2 regions of the Spirillospora sp. NPDC048824 genome follow, and region 1 is predicted to be linked to the other one. Evidence: predicted binding sites of a transcription regulator. Region 1 holds the regulator's gene; the other holds the start of a gene.
What was found. Region 1 encodes LexA, which represses DNA repair genes until DNA is damaged. Its sites were predicted from a motif close to TCGAACANNTGTTCGA; they were not measured.
Positions count from the first base shown of each region.

Region 2: ruvC (crossover junction endodeoxyribonuclease RuvC) is a predicted target of LexA. The motif match lies at 8,095-8,110, and genes of this name have one in related genera.

Region 1 is NZ_JBICUS010000008.1:367,790-377,795, forward strand. Features, by position in the region: gene ACGFIS_RS19025 (LAGLIDADG family homing endonuclease) at 1-5,444, opposite strand, end outside; gene nrdR (transcriptional regulator NrdR) at 5,567-6,040, opposite strand; gene ACGFIS_RS19035 (LysM peptidoglycan-binding domain-containing protein) at 6,318-6,665, opposite strand; gene lexA (transcriptional repressor LexA) at 6,841-7,539, shown strand; gene leuS (leucine--tRNA ligase) at 7,615-10,006, opposite strand, start outside.
Region 2 is NZ_JBICUS010000020.1:53,996-64,001, forward strand. Features, by position in the region: gene pgsA (phosphatidylinositol phosphate synthase) at 184-807, shown strand; gene ACGFIS_RS31270 (phosphatidylinositol mannoside acyltransferase) at 804-1,766, shown strand; gene ACGFIS_RS31275 (glycosyltransferase family 4 protein) at 1,763-2,947, shown strand; gene ACGFIS_RS31280 (hypothetical protein) at 2,959-3,498, shown strand; gene ACGFIS_RS31285 (DUF3048 domain-containing protein) at 3,634-4,671, shown strand; gene pdxS (pyridoxal 5'-phosphate synthase lyase subunit PdxS) at 4,806-5,729, shown strand; gene ACGFIS_RS31295 (DUF6928 family protein) at 5,872-6,486, shown strand; gene pdxT (pyridoxal 5'-phosphate synthase glutaminase subunit PdxT) at 6,578-7,195, shown strand; gene ACGFIS_RS31305 (YebC/PmpR family DNA-binding transcriptional regulator) at 7,199-7,951, shown strand; gene ruvC (crossover junction endodeoxyribonuclease RuvC) at 8,121-8,741, shown strand; gene ruvA (Holliday junction branch migration protein RuvA) at 8,738-9,343, shown strand; gene ruvB (Holliday junction branch migration DNA helicase RuvB) at 9,451-10,006, shown strand, end outside.

The sequences.
Region 1 (10,006 bases):
GCGCAGTCGAACACCTCGTAGTGATCGGGCCGCAGCCCGGGAGCGTCCACCACGTGACCGTGCTCGGCGATGTACTCGACGATCGCCTCGATCTGCTCCTGCTGGTAGCCGAGCATCTCCAGCGCCCGCGGCACCGTGTGGTTGACGATCTGCATCGACCCGCCGCCGACGAGCTTCTTGAACTTCATCAGCGCCAGATCCGGCTCGATCCCGGTCGTGTCGCAGTCCATCATCAGCCCGATGGTGTTGTGGCTCACCATGCCGTTGGCCACATAGGTGACGTTGTCCGGCACGGACAGGTCGTACGTCGGCTGGACACCGCCGTCCTCGTTGGCCTCGACCCGCTCGAACAGGTACCCGAGCGCGTGCCCGAGCCGCTCATCGAATGCCTGGGTGTACAGGGACTGGGCCAGCATGCGAGGGACGCCACCATGCTTGCGGAGCGACTGAAGGACCGCGTCCCTCGACGGGTGTCCGGCAGGGACGATCCGGTCCCACGTGGCCCGCGGCAGGATGACGTGGTCGTTCTTCGCCGACCGGGCGGGCTCCAGAGAGGCCATCAGCCTGGCCTTGCGCTCGCTGATGAATCCCACGGTCTCATCGAAGTTCAGCGCGTGATCGATGTTCCGCAGGCGGACCTGGAAGATGTCTCCGCCGAATCCGCTGACGGTCGTGCGCGTGGTCGTCGCGAGGCCGAGCGCGAGCAGCAGCGTCCGAACCTCGCCGGCGAAGGACGCGGAGGCGGTCGAGAGGCTGGGGACCCCATCGGCGACCGTGCCGTCCGCCTCGAACAGGCCCCTCAAGAAGCTCGCGTAAACCTCGCCGTCGTTGGTCTCGAGGATCGCGGAGGGCACCCGGGGGGTCCAGCCCTTACCTGTGTGGTCCACACCGGGCAGGTCCTTGGCCAGGCCGGCCGCCTTCCACCACCGGGCGAGCCGCACGGACTGGAGGGCGACCTCCTGATAGCCCTGCTGCTGGGTGACCACCGGGGTGATGCCGAACAGTTCCTTCGCGAGGATCTGCAACCGCTCGGCGACGTCCATGTCCGCATCCGCCACGCACAACCGAAGGCCCTTCGCATGGAGACTTCCGTCCCCCATGAAGTAGCCGACGAGTTCGGCGAGTCCCGGAGTGACCGAGTCAGGAACGTCCAGTCCGCGGTCACCGGTGTAGTACGCCTGATCGAGCACAGGCAGCGGCACCTCGCGACGCTCGCCCACGAGTGTCCGCATCTGCATGGGGACCAGGTCGCCCTCACGGATGTCGGCGAGCCGCCGCCACACCCACGCGCCCGTGTCCTCCTCGACCACCTTGACCCTGTGCGTCAGGGTGCCCTGAATCGTGTAACCGCCCCGGGTCCGAACCAGCCGAGTCGGCTCTTCACCGTTGACGAAGAACTTGGTCGCCTGACGCGGACCGTCGTCCGTGGACACCGCCATGTCCAGGTCCTGCCAGCGATCGCCGTACACGTCCCCGATCTCGGACAGCCGCATCAGGCCGCGGTCGGTCGTCACCAGCGTGTCGCCGGTCAGGCAGCCGGTCGGAGCGAGAAGGCTCGCCTGCGCGTTGCGGTAGCCGTGCTTGTCGCCGGCCTTCAGGCATTCCTGCCACTGCTTCGCGGCGGCGGCGTGGATGGCCTTGTCCATGTTGTTCAACGTGCGGATGCCGTCGTTGGCGGCGGCGTGCTTGCGCATGACGCGCTTGTGGCCGTCGGCGTTGCGCGCGTAGCCCTCGTACGGGCCGACGACGCCGGCCATCTCGGCGGACCGGCGGTAGGCGACGCCCGTCATCAGGGACGTGATCGCCGCGGCCAGGGCTCGCCCGCCGTCGGAGTCGTAGGCGTGGCCGGTCGCCATCAGCAGCGCGCCGAGGTTCGCGTAGCCGATCCCGAGCTGCCGGTAGTCGCGGGTCGTCTCCGCGATCTTCTCCGTCGGGAAGTCGGCGAACGTGATGGAGATGTCCATCGCCGTGATGATCAGCTCGGTGAGCTTGACGAACTTGGCGATGTCGAAGGTCCCGGCGTCCGTGAGGAACTTCAGCAGGTTGATGCTCGCCAGGTTGCAGGACGAGTTGTCCAGACTCATGTATTCCGAGCAGTTCGCTACGACCACACCACTGACGATGTAGGAGTGGTTCCGGGGCTCGGTGAGGTTGTAGGTGGTCTCGAAGCCCTTCGACTCCCGGGACACCATCCGGACGGTCAGGTCCTTCTTGTACCGCTTGGTCGTGTCGAGGAGACCGAGGAGCGCGTCCTGCTTGGCCTGCAGGCCGAAGCCGACCACTGCGGCGAACTCCACCATGGCCTGGCCGCTGATCCGCAGGTCGAAGCTCGGGCCATCCGACCCGTAGGTCGCCTCACTTCCGTCCTTGCGGGTGTAGTGGAAGCTCGCCTTCTTGGCACCCGTCCGGTAGATGCGTCCTGCGATGCCCAGCGAGGCCAGCAGTTCCTGGACGCCGAGGAGCAGTTCCTCGGACCGGCTTCCGAGGCCGACGTACCGGGTGCCGTTCTCCAGGTCGGCGACGCAGCCGTCGGCGTCGAAGAGACCCTGGAGGAAAGCCACCAGTTCCGCTTCCGGAGCCTCATAGACGGCGGCCGGGACGGTCTTGTCCGGTGCGCGGCCACCGGAGACGCCGAGCGCCCAAAGGAAGGCGCGGAAGGCTTCGTGGCCCACCCGGAGTTGCTGGGTGCCGTTCTGCTGCACGCTCGGCTTGCGGTCCGAGCCCGTGATCCGGCGCAGCAGAGCCTCGTGCCGAGGCATCACCGTCTCCTGCTCCCGCGCGGTGCCGTAGACCGTGACGGCACTGACCTCGGTGACGCACCCGTCACCGGTCAGCCAACCGAGGTAGTGGGCGAAGTCCTCGTCCCACTTCTCCGGCAGGTCCAGGGCGTGCCGGGACGCCGCCGCCTGCGCCGCGTGGTGTGCGGCCATCGGGATCTCGCCCGTCGCCGCGGCGCGGCTCGCCCGGTGGAAGGACCGGACGACCCCGTCGTCCTCGGTCAGGTCCTCGGCGTGCACCCAGCCGCGATTGGCGGTCCAGACACGGTGACCGGGGGTGCACCTCAGCCGCGATCCGTCCGAGAACCGAAGCTCAAGGATCTCGTTGGTGCCGGTCACCATGTAGCGCACCGGGTCGGTCGCGACGATGCGGTCCTGCGGGTCGGATTCGGACGTCACGTCGTTGGTGTAGATGCCGTAGGTCTCCCCGGCCGCAGCCCGGCGCACCATGTCACCGATGCGGACGAGGCCCTTGTCGGTGACGACCCGCTGGTCGGCGGGGAAGCACGGGTTGGACGCCGTGATACGTCCGGTTTCGGGGTTGGTGTGCCAGTCGTTGATCGTGTCGTCGTACTGGATGCCCGGGTCGGCGCACTCCCAGGCGGCCTTGGCCATCAGGCGGAACAGGTCCTTGGCCTTGACCGTCTCCACGACCTCGCCGGTCATCCGGGCGCGCAGCCCGAACTCGTCGTCCGACTCGACGGCCCGCATGAACTCGTCCGACACCCGGACCGAGTTGTTGGCGTTCTGGTACTGGACGCTGCCGATGTCCTTGCCGCCGAGGTCCATGTCGAATCCGGCGTCCCGCAGCGCGCGGATCTTGTTCTCCTCGCGCGCCTTGGTCTCGATGAACTCCCCGACGTCGGGGTGGTCGACGTCCAGCACGACCATCTTCGCGGCCCGCCGCGTCGCGCCGCCGGACTTGATCGTCCCGGCGGACGCGTCGGCGCCGCGCATGAACGAGACGGGACCGCTGGCCGTCCCGCCGGACGACAGCAGTTCCTTGCTGGAGCGGATTCGGGACAGGTTCAGGCCGGCACCGGAGCCGCCCTTGAAGATGACGCCCTCTTCCTTGTACCAGTCCAGAATCGACTCCATCGTGTCGTCCACCGACAGGATGAAGCAGTTGTGCACCCGGATGTTGTCGCAGAGGAACTCGCCGCTCTCGGTCTGGATGTCGTAGACCTCCATCGCGCCGATTTCCTCGATCTCGGCTATCTCCAGCCGCTTGATCGGGTGGGCTGGGCGCCCCGGCTTCTCGAAGCCCTGGTGCAGCTTGAGCGCCTTGACCGGGTCGATGAAACCGATCTCGTCGGCGAAGATGCGGCGGTCTCCGGCGTTCTGGATGCGCAGCGTCCAGCAGCCGTGCCGGTCAGGTCGCGCGTCCGCCTTGAAGCCGACCCTGGAGAAGATGCCGAAGCGCAGCAGGAGACGCTGCATGCCCCGGATCAGTTCTTCGGAGATCATGTCGACTTCGACCACCGTGGAGGATTCGCGCGCGGACACGAGGCCCTCGGCCTGGAAGACGCTGCGGAGGTAGGCGGCGACATGGGGAAGCGGCGCGGTGAAGAGCCGCTCGGGGACCACCATGTCAACGCCGCGGGCCAGCAGCCCCCACTCGTCGACGTACTCCTTCAGGACCTCCCCGTAGAGCCGGGTGCGGCGGCAGTCGAGATCGGTGTCCTGCGTCTCGACGGTGCGCTCGTGGCGGTGGACCCCGGGGAAGACGACGTTCAGGTGGCGGCCGACCCACTCCCGTTCGGAGTCGGTCACGGTCATGGCCTCGATGGTCAGCGAACGGTTCGTGCCGGTCTCGTACCGTCCCACGAATCCGTCCGACTGCAGCCAGCCCGCAAGTGCGGACTCCGCGTACCCGCGGGAGGTGATCTCCGTCTCGCCGTAGGCGTCCCGCCGGTGCCATTCGAGCTGGTCACCGGCCTTGAGCTCACCGGCCTGGACGAAACGTCCCGTTCCGGCCCCGGTGGCCTTCCAGACGAGGTGGTCGGGGGTGACGTCCAGGGTGTAGCCGGCCTTGGTGTGGATTCGCAGGACGTCCCGAACCCCGTTGGCCTTGGTGGCGACGATGCGGGTGAGCCCGGTCGCGTCGTACACCTTGGTGCCGACGGCGTCGTCCTCGACGAGCCTGCCGATCGGAATCAACCCGGCAGGGGTGCTCACCAGCGACTCGTACGGAAGACACGCCGAGACCTGCTGCGGGGACTTGGTGCCCACGTTGAACCAGACGGGGGAGTTGAAGCTGAACATCTGGTGGACCAGGGCGTACTTCAGCTCGTGCTCGAAGATCTCGGCGTCCTGGTCGGTGGCGAAGTAGCCCTGTTCGAGGCCCGTGCCGACGTACATGCTCACGACGCGGTCGACGAGCTGCTTCAGGCTCCATTCGCGCTGCGGTGTGCCGACCGCGCCGCGGAAGTACTTGGACGTGACGATGTTGGCGGCGTTCAGCGACCAGAAGTCGGGGAACTCGACGCCGCGCTGCTCGAAGTTCACCGAGCCGTCGCGCCAGTTGGTCATGACGACGTCACGACGTTCCCAGCGCAGCTCGTCGTACGGATGCACGCCGGGTGTGGTGAAAATACGCTCGATCTTCAGGCCTTTACGGCTCCCCTTGCCGCGTCGTGCCGCCGAGCCGCTCACCGTCTCCGTCATGACCTTCCCCCTCTCGGGCCCTCCCGCCGGGCCCTGCTCAGGAACAACTCCGCCGCCGCACGGGCCATGCCCGCGCGGAGGCCGCTCTTACTTGTGCTGCTTTGTGTTTCCGGAACCCGCCCCTACCGGGACGGGCCGGGCTCCCCCGAGGAACCGGCCTTCCGCAGTGTCTCGATCTCCTTGGCGAAGTCGTCCAGCGACTCGAAGCTCCGGTAGACCGAGGCGAATCGCAGATAGGCGACCTCATCGAGTTCGCCGAGCGGCCCCAGGATCGCGAGGCCGATCTCGTGCGAGGGGATTTCGGCGGAGCCGGAGGATCTGATCTCCTCTTCGACCCGCTGTCCCAGCTGTGCGAGCGCATCCTCGTCGACCGGACGGCCCTGGCAGGCCCTGCGCACACCGGCGATGATCTTTTCCCGCGAGAACGGCTCGGTGACCCCGCTGCGCTTGGCCACCATCACGAGCACATTCTCCTGCGTCGTGAATCGCTTGCCGCATTCCGCGCACGACCGGCGACGCCGAATGGCGCCGCCGTCGTCGGTGGAGCGGCTGTCGATCACTTTGGTGTCAGGGTTGCGGCAGAACGGGCAGTGCACGTCCAATCCCTCCCCTGACAGAAACGCATCACACCTCCGAGTAACGCCACATATAGGTGAAGTACATCGGTGTGACTACTAGATGTTGTGGTCAACCGTACGGCTCACCGCAGGCGTTCGCAACCTGATCCGCTGCCTCACGCGCCACATCCGGCGCGTCCCCCCAGGTCACGTGAGCCCTCCCGGATTTCCTCCCGGGCGTGTCGTCACAGACCGTCTCCGGCGGCACACTCCGCCGCGGCAGACCCCCTGGTGAGCCCGTGTTCGGCCCCGGAGATCAGCGGGCGGGGAGGCGGATCTCCTGGCCCGGCCGGACGGTGGGATCGCCGCCCAGGCCGTTGAGGTCGATGATGCGCTGGACGACGACGCGGGGGTCGGTGCCCCGGTCGGCGTCGGAGGCGATGCCCCAGAGGGTGTCGCCGGGTTCGACGACGACGGTCTCGGCGGCGGTCTCGGCGGCGGTGGTCGGGCCGCGATGGCTTTCGCGGCCGCCGGCCAGTGCGCCGGTGCCGACGGTGAGCCAGAGGATGACGAGCGTGACGGCGGCGGCGAACAGGACCAGGACGGCGCGACCGCGGCGGGTTAGGCGGATCGGAACCCGGTCACTGTGGGGTGAACCCGACATCTCTCCCCTCCTCGACGTCGAATGCATTTTCGATCGAACGCCTGTACGATGTTCTACAGGGGGCGCCGACAAAAAGCGAGCACATCTTCGAACAATTGTTTGATCATCGGGCCGGGACGCGATAGCGTTCCATGACAAGGAGTGACGGATCGAGGCGCCCGGGAGGCGACGAGCGATGAGCAAGGTCCGGGAGCTGCCCGACGGGCCCATGGACGAGACGGGCCTGACGCAACGGCAGCGCATGGTGCTGGAGGTGATCCGCGACTCGGTGCAGCGCCGGGGGTACCCGCCTTCGATGCGCGAGATCGGCGAGGCCGTGGGTCTGACCAGCACCTCCAGCGTGTCGCACCAGCTCCGGGCGCTTCAGCGCAAGGGTTTCCTGCGCCGCGACCCCAACCGGCCGCGGGCCGTGGAGGTCCGCGTGCCGGGTTCGACGCCGGTGCGGACGGACGAGGAGGCCTACGAGGCCGCCGGGGGCCAGCAGACCTCGGTGCGGCCCGCGCCCGCGTACGTGCCGCTGGTGGGGCGGATCGCCGCCGGTGGGCCGATCCTGGCCGAGGAGGCCGTGGAGGACGTGTTCACCCTCCCCAAGCAGCTGGTCGGCGAGGGCACCCACTTCCTGCTGAAGGTCAGCGGTGACTCGATGATCGACGCCGCGATCGCGGACGGTGACTGGGTGGTCGTCCGGCAGCAGCCGGTGGCCGAGCAGGGCGACATCGTGGCCGCCATGATCGACGGCGAGGCGACGGTGAAGACCTTCAAGCGCCGGGACGGCCACATCTGGCTGATGCCGCAGAACCCCGCCTACGAGCCGATCCCCGGCGACGAGGCCTCGGTGCTGGGACGTGTCGTGGCGGTCCTCCGCAAGATGTGAGACCGCACGATGTGAGACGCACGCCGAGACGGCCGCCGGAAGGACCCGGCGGCCGTCTTCGCGTGCCGTGCCCGGTCAGCGCTTCGGGACGATGTTGACGATCTTGGGGGCGCGGACGATGATCTTGGCGATCTCGGCGCCGCCCAGGGCGTCCCGAACCCTGGTGGAGTCCAGGGCCAGCCGCTCCAGTTCCTCGTCGGCGATGCCGGGGGCGACCTCCAGCCGGTCGCGGACCTTGCCGGCGACCTGGACGACGCAGGTGACCGTCTCCTCCACCAGCAGCGCGGGGTCGGCGGACGGCCAGCCCGCGCGGATGACCGGGGCGGTGCGTCCCAGCAGCTCCCATGCCTCGTCGGCGGTGTAGGGGGCGAACAGCGACAGCAGCGTCGCGATGGTCTCGGCGGCCTCGCGGACGGCGGGGTCGGACGCGCCGGGGCCCGAGTCGATGGCCTTGCGGGTCGCGGTGACCAGTTCCATGATCCGGGCGATCGCGACGTTGAACCGCTGCGTCTCGACCAGGGTGGTGGCCTCGTCGATGGTGCGGGCGGTGACGCGGCGCAGGGCCGTGTCGCCGGACGCGACGTCGGCGCCGGGCGGGGAGGCGACCTCGGTGGCGATGCGGTGGACGCGGGACAGGAACTTGGACATGCCGTGCGGTGACACGTCCGCCCAGTCGATGTCGTCCTCGGGCGGGCCGGAGAACAGGATGGCCAGCCGGACGACGTCCACGCCGAACTCGCCGATCTGCTCACCCAGGTCGACGCCGTTGCCCAGCGTCTTGGACATCGCCTTGCCCTGGTTGATCACCTGGCCCTGGTTCAGCAGCCGGCGGAACGGCTCGGTGAAGTCGATCATGCCCATGTCGTACAGGACCTTGGTGAAGAACCGGCTGTACAGCAGGTGCAGGATGGCGTGCTCGACACCGCCGGTGTACTGGTCGACGGGCATCCACTTGCGGACCTGCTCGACGTCGAACGGGCCGTTCTCGTAGCCGGGCGAGCAGTAGCGGAAGTAGTACCAGGACGAGTCGACGAACGTGTCCATGGTGTCGGTGTCGCGTTTGGCGGGGCCGGCGCACTTGGGGCATTCGACGTTGACCCAGTCGGACGCGGCGGCCAGCGGTGAGGTGCCCTTGGGCGCCAGGTCGGCGCCGCGCAGGCCTTCGGGCAGCGTCACGGGCAGCTGCTCGTCCGGGACGGGGACCTCGCCGCACGACTCGCAGTGCACGATCGGGATGGGGCAGCCCCAGAACCGCTGCCGGGACACCAGCCAGTCGCGCAGCCGGAAGTTCACCGAGGCGCGGCCGGTGCCGCGCTCGGCCAGGATCTCGGTGATGCGGGTGATGGCGTCGGCCTTGGTCAGCCCGTCGATCGGCGCGGAGTTGACGATCGCGCCGTCGCCGGGGGTGGCGACGCCGGTCTCGGACGGGTCGGGCAGGCCGGTCTCGACGACGACGCGGACGGGCAGGCCGAACTTCAGCGCGAAGTCCAGGTCGCGCTGGTCGTGCGCCGGGACGGCCATGATCGCGCCGTGCCCGTATTCGGCCAGGACGTAGTCGGACGCCCAGACGGGCAGCCGCTCGCCGTTGACGGGGTTGACCGCGTAGCGGCCCAGGAACACGCCGGTCTTCTCGCGTTCGGTGGACAGCCGCTCGATCTCGCTCTCGCGGGAGACCTCCTCGCGGTACGCCTCGAACGCGGCGCGGTGGTCGGGTGCGCAGATCTCCTCGGCCAGGGCGGCGTCGGCGGCGACGACCATGAACGTGGCGCCGAACAGGGTGTCGGGGCGGGTGGTGTAGACGGTGACGGGCTCGTCGCGTCCCTCGATGACGAAGTCGACGTCGGCGCCGGTGGAGCGGCCGATCCAGTTGCGCTGCATCAGCAGGACGCGCTCGGGCCACTTGCCCTCCAGCTGCTCCATGTCGTCCAGCAGCCGGTCCGCGTATTCGGTGATCTTGAAGTACCACTGGGTCAGCACGCGCTTTTCGACCAGGGTGCCGCAGCGTTCGCAGTGCCCGCCGACGACCTGCTCGTTGGCCAGGACGGTCTGGTCCTTGGGGCACCAGTTGACGTGGCCGCCCTTGCGGTAGGCCAGGCCCCGCTCGTAGAAGCGCAGGAACAGCCACTGCGTCCACTTGTAGTACTCGGCGTCGGAGGTGTGCAGGCGCCGCGACCAGTCGAAGGACGCGGCGTAGCGCCGGAACGAGGACGCCTGGGTCTCGATGTTGGCGTAGGTCCACTCGGCGGGGTGGGAGTCGCGTTTGATGGCGGCGTTCTCGGCGGGCAGGCCGAAGGAGTCCCAGCCGATGGGGTGCAGGACGTTGAAGCCGCGCTGGAACCAGTAGCGCGCGGGGACGTCGCCGATGCCGAACGCCTCCGCGTGGCCCATGTGCAGGTCACCGCTGGGATAGGGGAACATGTCCAGCGCGTAGCGCCGCTCGTCGACGGTGTTGTCCTCCTCGGCCGTG
Region 2 (10,006 bases), on a different contig from region 1:
CACCACCTTTTCCCGTGACGCGCGGGACCACAAGGGGTGAAGGGCAATCAACCGTGATCTGTCCGCGGCGCACGCCGCCCAAACCCGCCCTGACCACCCTGTGCGCGCAACCGCACTACGATGGGCGCGCTGCGGCGGCCCGGCCCCGTGGGCCTTCTCCCCGAGACACGAGAACGGACGGCGATGCTCAACAAGATCAGGCCCGCGCTGGGGCGCGTCCTCACCCCCGTCGGACGGGCGGTCGCGCGGACCGGGGTGTCCCCCAACGCCATCACCGTCATCGGGACGCTGGGCGTGGCCGCCGGCGCGCTCGTGCTGTTCCCCCGCGGCGAGTTCTTCTGGGGCACGCTGGTCATCACCGCGTTCGTGCTGTTCGACATGCTGGACGGCGCGGTCGCCCGGGCCACCGGGAAGATCTCGAAGTTCGGCGCCTTCCTGGACTCCACGATGGACCGGGTCGCCGACGCCGCGATCTTCTCCGGGCTGATGGTCGGGCTGTACCGGGACGGGCAGGAGCCGCTCGCCGGAGTCGCCCTGTACTGCCTGGTCGCCGGGGTCGTGGTGTCCTACGCCAAGGCCCGCGCCGAAGGGCTCGGCTACACCTGCGACGTCGGCATCGCCGAGCGCGCCGAACGCCTCATCGTCGCCCTCGTCGCCGCCGGATTCGACGGGCTCGGCGTCCCCTACATCCTCGCCGCCGCGCTGTGGGTCCTCGCCGGGCTGAGCACCGTCACGGTCGGGCAGCGGTTCGCCACCGTCCACGCCCAGGCCAAGGACGGCGCGGCCGCCCCGGAGCCGGGCCCATGAGCGCGTCCCGCCCGCCGGGGGACGGCACGGACCGCGCGTCACCGCGCGGCCCCGACCGCCCGTCGCTGCGCGACGAGGTGACCGACGCCGCGTACGCGGCGGGCTGGACGGTCGTCCGCAAGATGCCCGAGGCGGCGGCCCGGCTGGCGTTCACCGCCCTCGCCGACCGCACCTGGCACCGCTACGGCACCGGTGTGCGGCAACTGGAGAGGAACCTGTGCCGCGTCCTCGGCAAGGACGCCGTCGACGACGAGATCCGCATCCTCAGCAAGAAGGTGCTGCGCTCCTACTTCCGCTACTGGCTGGAGGTGTTCCGGCTGCCCGAGTACAGCCGGGCGCGGATCGTCGGGCGGATGCGGGTGACCGGCGAGAAGAAGATCTTCGCGAACCTCGACGCCGGACGCGGCGTCATCCTCGCCCTGCCCCACATGGGCAACTACGAGCACGCCGGCGCATGGCTGGTGCACTGCGGGTACCCGTTCACCACCGTCGCGGAACGGCTCAAGCCCGAGTCGCTGTTCGACCGGTTCGTCGAGTTCCGGGAGGGGCTCGGCATGGAGGTCCTCGCCCACAAGGGCGCCTCCGCGTACGGCCGGATGGCCCAGCGGCTGCGTGCGGGCCGGCCGGTGTGCCTGGTCGTCGACCGAGACCTGACCGAGAGCGGAATCGACGTCGAGTTCTTCGGCGCCACCGCCCGGATGCCCGCCGTCTCCGCCGCGTTGGCGATCCAGACCGGCGCCGCCCTCATTCCCGTGACACTCTGGTACGAGGGCGAATACTGGGCGGCGCGCGTCCACGACGAGATACCGGTCCCGGACGAGGGCGGCAGACAGGAGAAGATCCAGGCCATGACCCAGGAGCTCGCGCACGTCTTCGAGGCGGGCATCGCCGCCCACCCCGAGGACTGGCACATGCTGCAGAAGGTCTGGGTGGAAGACCTCGCGGACGGCGGCCCATGAAGGTCGGCATCGTCTGCCCCTACACCTGGGACGTGCCGGGCGGCGTCCAGCAGCACATCGGCGACCTCGCCGAGGCGCTGATCGCCCTCGGCCACCACGTGTCGGTGATCACGCCAGCGGACGACGACGCGGAGCTTCCGCCCTACGTCGTGTCGGCCGGACGCGCCGTCCCCGTCCCCTACAACGGCTCGGTGGCCCGGCTGGCGTTCGGGTTCCTGTCGGCGGGCCGCGTCCGGCGCTGGATCAACGAGGGCGCCTTCGACGTCCTGCACGTCCACGAGCCCGCCGCGCCCTCCCTGGGGCTCCTCGCCTGCTGGGCGGCGGACGGCCCGATCGTCGGCACCTTCCACGCGTCCTACGAGAAGTCGCGCATGGTGTCGGTGACCGCGCCGATCCTGCAGAGCGCGCTGGAGAAGATCACCGGCCGCATCGCGGTGTCGGAGGCGGCCCGCACCACGCTCGTCGAGCATCTCGGCGGCGACGCCGTGCTGATCCCCAACGGCGTCGCGACCGAGCGGTACGCGATGGCCGACCCGCTGCCCGGCTGGCCGGGGCGCGCCCCGTCGGCCGGGGGATCGGCCGGGGGCGTCCCTCGCGGACCCGGCGGCGGCGCTCTCGGGTTCCTCGGCCGGATGGACGAGCCCCGCAAGGGCCTGCCCGTGCTGCTGCGCGCCTTCGAGATCCTCGGCCGGCGGCGACCGGGCCTGCGGCTGCTGCTCGCCGGGCCCGGCGACGCCGACGAAGTGGTGGCCCGCGTCTCGCCGGAACTGCGCGACCGGGTCGTCGTCCTCGGCCTCGTCAGCGAGCAGGACAAGGTCCGCGCCTACCACTCGGTGGACGTGTTCGTCGCGCCCAACCTCGGCGGCGAGAGCTTCGGCATCGTGCTCGCCGAGGCGATGTCGGCGGGCGCCCCCATCCTGGCCAGCGACATCGAGGCGTTCGACCGGGTACTGCGCGGCGGGCGCGCCGGGGCGCTGTTCCCCGCCGGCGACCACGAGGCCCTCGCGGCGGCGGCCGGCGAGCTGCTCGACGACCCGGCCCGCCGCAAGCAGCTGTCGGCGGAGGCCCGCGCCGCCGTCCGCGACTACGACTGGTCGGCGGTGGCCCGCGACGTACTGCGGGTGTACGAGACGGTCGCCTTCGCCGGCGCCGGCGTCGTCGAGTCCGGCCTCGGCGCCTAGGAGGCCATCGGATGTACGACTGGATCATCGACGTCCTGTTCTGGATCGCCGTCGTCTTCCTCGCCGGCGTGTACGTGTCGTGGCGCGCCACCCGGCTCGACCGGCTGCACGTCCGCGTCGAGACCGCCCGCGCCGCGCTGGACGCCGCGCTGGTCAGGCGGGCCGCCGCCGCGCTGGAACTGGCCGCGTCGCGGCTGCTGGACCCGGCGGCCAGCCTGGTCCTCGCCACCGCCGCGCACGAGGCCCGCACCGCCGACGCCGACAACCGCGAGTTCGCCGAGAGCGACCTGTCCCGGGCTCTGCGCGCCGTCGTCGACCAGCCCGAGTTCGTCGGTACCCTCACCGCCGGCGGCTCCGGTGAGGGCAAGGCGGTGCTGGACGAGCTGTCCTCGTCGGCCGCGAAGGTCGCCTACGCCCGCCGGTTCTACAACGATGCCGTCTCCCAGGCCAGGATCGCCCGCCGCAAGCTGCTCATCCGGGTCCTGCCGCTCGCCGGCCGGGCCCCGCTCCCGGACTTCTTCGAGATCGACGACGACCCGCCCGGAATCTGAGCACGCGGATCCGAGCACGCGGATCCGAGCACGCGGGATTGATCACTTTCGGCCCCCGCGGCCGTACCGCCGAGCGGGCGGGCGCACACGGTCGCGTTCGCTACCCTCTGGCAGAAGGTAAAGGGAGGGTTCATCGTGCGATCCGCCTGGGGCACCACCGGCAGGGGCCGAGCGGCCGCGGGTCTCGGGGCCCTCGTCCTCGGCGTCGGCCTTTCGGCCTGCTCGGACTCGGGCGGCCCGGAGACGGCGCCGCCGCCGCGCAGCACGGGCGGGCCCCAGCAGACCGGGCCGCCGCCCCCGCCGCCGACGCATCCGTTCACCGGTGAGCGCAAGGGCCTGGACAACCCCGTCCTCGCCGTCAAGATCGAGAACACCAGGCCCGCGCTCCCGCAGAGCGGGGTGAAGGCGGCCGACATCGTCTACGTCGAGCAGGTCGAGGGCGGCGAGACCCGGCTGATGGCGGTGTACTCGTCCGAGCTGCCGAAGCGGGTCGGGCCCGTCCGCAGCGCCCGCATCTCCGACCTGCACATCCTGCCGCAGTTCGGCCGGCCCGCCTTCGCGTTCTCCGGCGTCCAGAGCAAGATGAAGAAGTACGTCCGCGAAGCGCCGGTGTACGACATCTCACAGGAGAACGCCGGAGGCGCCTACTTCCGGTCCGGGGGCAAGCCCATCCCGTACAACCTCTACGCCGACCCGAAGGTCCTGCTCAAGAAGGCGCCCAAGGCCGCCAAGCCCCGCGACATCGGCTTCCGCTTCGGGGACGCCCCGCCCGGCGGCGAGCCCACCAAGTCCTTCACCGCGCGGTGGCCGTCAGCGAGCATGGGGTTCACCTGGTCGAAGAAGCATGAGCGGTGGCTCGCCAGCTTCGGCGGGCGGCCCGACCGCGCCGCCGAGGGCGGGCGTCTCGGCGGCCAGACGGTCGTCGTCCAGTACGCCAAGACGACCCGGTCGAAGTTCCACGACTTCCTCGGCAGCTACACGCCGCTGATCGACACGACCGGCACCGGGCGGGCCCTCGTCCTGCGCGACGGGAAGTCCTACAAGGCCAAGTGGTCGCGGCCGTCCGAGAAGAAGGGGACGACCTTCACCACGGCCGGCGGCGAGCCGATGAACTTCGCCCCGGGACAGGTCTGGGTGGTCCTCGTCAACGACGGCAAGCCCTTCATTCCCTAGGCGCCGCCCCGCGGGCGCCGCGTCAACCGCCACTGTGTAAGGCTCGCCCGCCGCGCGTTGACACTGTGGCGGGTCCAGAGGTCCCACGAGCAGGCAATACCATGGAAAGGACTTATCGTCCGTCCACGTGAGGAATGCCCGTGTCCACTTCCAGTCCCGCCCCTGAGAACGCCGCGCCCGAGACCGGGACCGCCCGCGTCAAGCGCGGCATGGCGGAGATGCTCAAGGGCGGCGTGATCATGGACGTCGTCACGCCCGACCAGGCGAAGATCGCCGAAGACGCGGGCGCGGTGGCCGTCATGGCCCTGGAGCGGGTGCCCGCCGACATCCGCGTCGAGGGCGGCATTTCCCGGATGAGCGACCCCGACATGATCGACGGGATCATCTCCGCGGTCTCCATCCCGGTGATGGCCAAGGCCCGCATCGGCCACTTCGTCGAGGCCCAGGTGCTGCAGGCCCTCGGCGTCGACTACGTCGACGAGTCGGAGGTGCTCACCCCGGCCGACTACGACAACCACATCGACAAGTGGGCGTTCACCGTCCCGTTCGTGTGCGGCGCCACCAGCCTCGGCGAGGCGCTGCGCCGCATCACCGAGGGCGCGGCCATGATCCGCTCCAAGGGCGAGGCCGGCACCGGCGACGTGTCCAACGCCACCACGCACATGCGCCAGATCCGGCAGCAGATCCGCAGGCTGCAGTCCCTGCCCGAGGACGAGCTGTACGTCGCCGCCAAGGAGCTCCAGGCCCCCTACGAGCTGGTCAAGGAGGTCGCGTCCGCCGGCAAGCTGCCCGTCGTGCTGTTCACCGCCGGCGGCATCGCCACCCCGGCCGACGCCGCCATGATGATGCAGCTCGGCGCCGAGGGCGTCTTCGTCGGCTCCGGGATCTTCAAGGCCGGCAACCCGGCGCAGCGCGCCGAGGCCATCGTCAAGGCCACCACCTTCCACGACGACCCCGGCGTCATCGCCAAGGTGTCCCGCGGCCTCGGCGAGGCCATGGTCGGCATCAACGCCGCCACCCTCGGCGACGACCAGAAGTTCGCGGGCCGCGGCTGGTGAGGCGGGCGTGCCGTGCGGACGGCGCCGCGATGAACGGGCCGTCCCCACTGCACACGGCGCCCTTACAGGGTTTACGCTGGCGGCGCGGCCGGTAAGGGTAACGCGGGCCCCGGGGCGGTGCCCGGCCGCGGGAGGGGAGAGCATGGCTTGGTCGGTCGCGCTGGCGTGCGCGAGCTCGGGTGAACCCACCGAGGTGTTCCGGCCGGGCCTGGTGCCCGATCCGGACGCCGCCGCGGCGATCGCGCGCGGCCTGTATCCGGCGGACACCCTGACCGAGACCGGTGACACGGTCCTGGACTTCGCGCTCTGGCCGTACGAGGACGAGCTGTTCGTCGGGGCGTTCGAGCGGGCGCTGCTCCTGTGCGACCGCCGGCTGTTCTGCCTCGACGACGACGCCCGCCGCATCGCCGACACCGCGGCGGCGGCGCTGCCCGGCGCGCACTGCGGCGTCCTCGTCCTGCACACCGTCATCCGCGGCTGCTGGTTCCGCTGGTACGAGTCCGGGGAACTGCTCCGCGACGTGTTCGTCACCGCCGAGGACGGCGTCGTCGTCGACCAGGGCGAGCGGCTCCCCGCCGAGCGGCCGTTCTGGCGGGCCATCGACGCCGGCGCGCCCGACGTCCCGCTGCCGTTCGACCCGGAGGAGTTCGGGCTCGCGCTCGCCGAGGCGCACATGTTCGGCCGCGGCATCGCCGACCGCGGCAAGGACGGCTTCCTCCCGCTGGAGCTCCCGCTGCGCCGCTTCAAGCACGTGTGACGCGCCCGGACCCGGAAGATCCGCGAGGTCGGGGGGCGTTGTCGTGAACGTCTAGGCTTGCACGACCCCGCGAAACCCCGGAAGGTTGCACGTGACCGCTGTGCCGACGATCGGTGTCCTCGCCCTGCAAGGCGACGTGCGTGAGCACGCGACGGCCTTGGAGGCCGCCGGGGCGCACACCCTGAACGTACGCCGCCCCGAAGAACTGGAGCGGGTCGACGGGCTCGTCCTGCCCGGCGGGGAGTCCACCACCATGTGGCGGCTGGCGCGCTCGTTCGAACTGCTGGAGCCGCTGCGCAAGCGGATCGAGGCCGGACTGCCCGTCTACGGATCCTGCGCCGGGATGATCATGCTGGCGGACCGGATCCGGGACGGCGCCGCGGGCCAGGAGACGCTCGGCGGCATCGACATGACCGTGCGGCGCAACGCCTTCGGCAGGCAGGTCGATTCGTTCGAGTCCGCCGTCCCGCTGACCGGTATGGGAGACACGCCGTACCACGCCGTTTTCATCCGCGCACCCTGGGTGGAGTCCGTCGGTGACGCCGTCGAGATCCTCGGACGCGCCGAGAGCGGCCCGAACGCCGGTAGGATCGTCGCCGTCCGCCAGGGGCGCCTCATGGCGACCGCGTTCCATCCGGAGTTGACAGGCGATTTCCGCGTGCACCACTACTTCGCCGATCTGGTGCGCCGGACGACAGAGGAGGAGTGACAGATGTCCGGCCATTCCAAGTGGGCGACGACCAAGCACAAGAAGGCGGCACTCGACGCCAAGCGGGGCAAGCTCTTCGCCAAGCTGATCAAGAACATCGAGGTCGCGGCCCGCACCGGCGGCGGCGACCCGGACGCCAACCCGACCCTCTACGACGCCATTTACAAGGCGAAGAAGAACTCCGTCCCCAACGACAACATCGAGCGCGCGCGCAAGCGCGGCGCCGGTGAGGAGGCCGGGGGCGCCGACTGGCAGAACATCACCTACGAGGGCTACGCCCCGGGCGGTGTCGCCGTCCTCATCGAGTGCCTGACCGACAACCGCAACCGCGCCGCCTCCGAGGTGCGCGTCGCCCTCACCCGCAACGGCGGCTCCCTCGCCGACCCGGGCTCGGTCTCCTACATGTTCAACCGCAAGGGCGTCGTGATCGTCCCCAAGGACGGCACCAGCGAGGACGACGTGATGATGGCCGTCCTGGACGCCGGCGCCGAAGAGGTCAACGAGCTCGACGAGGAGAACTTCGAGGTCGTCAGCGAGGCGGGCGACCTGGTCGCCGTCCGCAGCGCGCTGGTGGACGCCGGGATCGACTACGAGTCGGCCGAGAGCAAGTTCCTGCCGACCGTCACCGTCCCCCTGGAAGAGGACAACGCCAAGAAGGTCTTCCGGCTCCTGGACGCCCTCGAAGACTCCGACGACGTCCAGGACGTCTACGCGAACTTCGACGTCTCCGACGACATCCTGGCCACCCTGGACTGACGCCGCGGCCCCCACGGCCCCCCGGCCCCGGCCGGGATCGCGACGCGCCCCCGACACCCGCCGCCCCGCCCTTCTCTCCGGATTTTCCGCCGACACGCCGCCGCCCCCTCCACGATACGGGGCCGGATTGGTAGCGTTGGCGGCCGAACAGGTGATCGAAGGAGCGGCCTTGCGGGTGATGGGGGTGGACCCCGGGCTCACCCGGTGCGGGGTGGGGGTCGTCGAGGGCACCCCGGGCAAACGGCTCCACCTGGTGCACGTGACCGTCGTGCGGACCGCGCCCGAAGACGACATCCACCTGCGCCTGCTGGGCATCGAATCGGGCATCGAGGCGCTGATGGACGAGTTCCGTCCCGACGCCGTCGCGGTCGAGCGCGTGTTCTCCCAGCACAACGTCCGCACCGTGATGGGCACCGCGCAGGCGGCCGGGGTCGCGATGCTGGTGGCGGCCCGCCGCGGCCTGCCCGTCGCGCTGCACACCCCGAGCGAGGCCAAGGCCGCCGTCACCGGGAACGGGCGCGCCGACAAGGCGCAGGTGACCAGGATGGTGACCCGGCTGCTGTCCCTGGAGTCGGCCCCGAAACCGGCGGACGCGGCCGACGCGCTCGCGCTGGCCATCTGCCACGTGTGGCGCGGGGGAGCGCAGCAGCGGCTCGCCACGGCCCAGCGGTCGCGGATCGAGGAGGCTGCCAGGGCCGAGCGCGAGCGCCTCGCCGCCCGGAACAGCACCGCCAGGAACAGCGCCGCCCAGAACAGCACCGCCCAGAACAGGGGAGGAACCGTACAGTGATCGCCTTCGTCAGCGGCCGGGTGGCCGCCGCCGGGCCCGACGGCGCGGTGATCGACGTGCACGGCGTCGGCCTGGCGGTGCAGTGCACCCCCGCCACCCTGGCCGGGCTGCGGGTCGGCGACGAGGCGAAGGTGCCGACCTCCCTCGTCGTCCGCGAGGACTCCCTCACCCTGTTCGGCTTCGCCGACGACGACGAGCGGACGGTGTTCGAGATGCTGCAGACGGCCAGCGGTGTGGGGCCCAAGCTCGCGCTGGCGATGCTCGCGGTCCACCCGCCCAACGCGCTGCGCCAAGCGGTGGCGAGCGAGGACCTCACCGCTCTCACCAAGGTCCCCGGCATCGGCAAGAAGGGCGCCCAGCGCATCGTGCTGGAGCTCAGGGACCGCCTCGGCGGCCCGGTCGGGGACGGCGCCGGCGGCGTGCGCGCGCCCGCCCGCGCCGAGCCGTGGCGCGAGCAGGTCCAGATGGGCCTGATCAACCTGGGCTGGTCCGCCAAGGACGCCGACGCCGCCGTGGACGCCGTCGCCGCCGACCTCGACGGGGGCGAGACGCCGCCGGTCGCGGCCCTCCTGAAGTCGGCGCTGAAGAAACTGAGCAAATAATGAGCGGGAGCGAACCGGGGGGTGTGGGGGGTCGTCCCCCCACAGGGAGCAGGATGAGCGGGAGCGAACCGGGGGGTGTGGGGGGTCGTCCCCCCACAGGGAGCAGGATGAGCGGGAGTGAGCCCGAACGGCTGGTGTCGCCGGATGCGGACGGGGCCGAGGAACAGCGGATCGAGGCCGCGCTGCGGCCCCGGAAGCTGGACGACTTCGTCGGGCAGGAGCGGGTGCGCGAGCAGCTCTCGCTGGTGCTGCAGAGCGCGCTGCGGCGCGGCCGGACGCCCGATCACGTGCTGCTGTCGGGCGGGCCCGGCCTCGGCAAGACCACCCTCGCCATGATCATCGCCGCGGAGCTGGGGCAGCCGCTGCGGATCTCCTCCGGCCCGGCCATCGAACGGGCCGGAGACCTGGCGGCGGTGCTGTCCACGCTCGCCGAGGGCGAGGTGCTGTTCCTGGACGAGATCCACCGGCTGGCGCGGCCCGCCGAGGAGATGCTCTACATGGCGATGGAGGACTTCCGCGTCGACGTCGTCGTCGGCAAGGGCCCGGGCGCGACGGCGATCCCCCTGGACATCGCGCCGTTCACGCTGGTCGGCGCCACCACCCGGGCAGGGATGCTGCCCGGGCCGCTGCGCGACAGGTTCGGGTTCGTCGCGCACATGGACT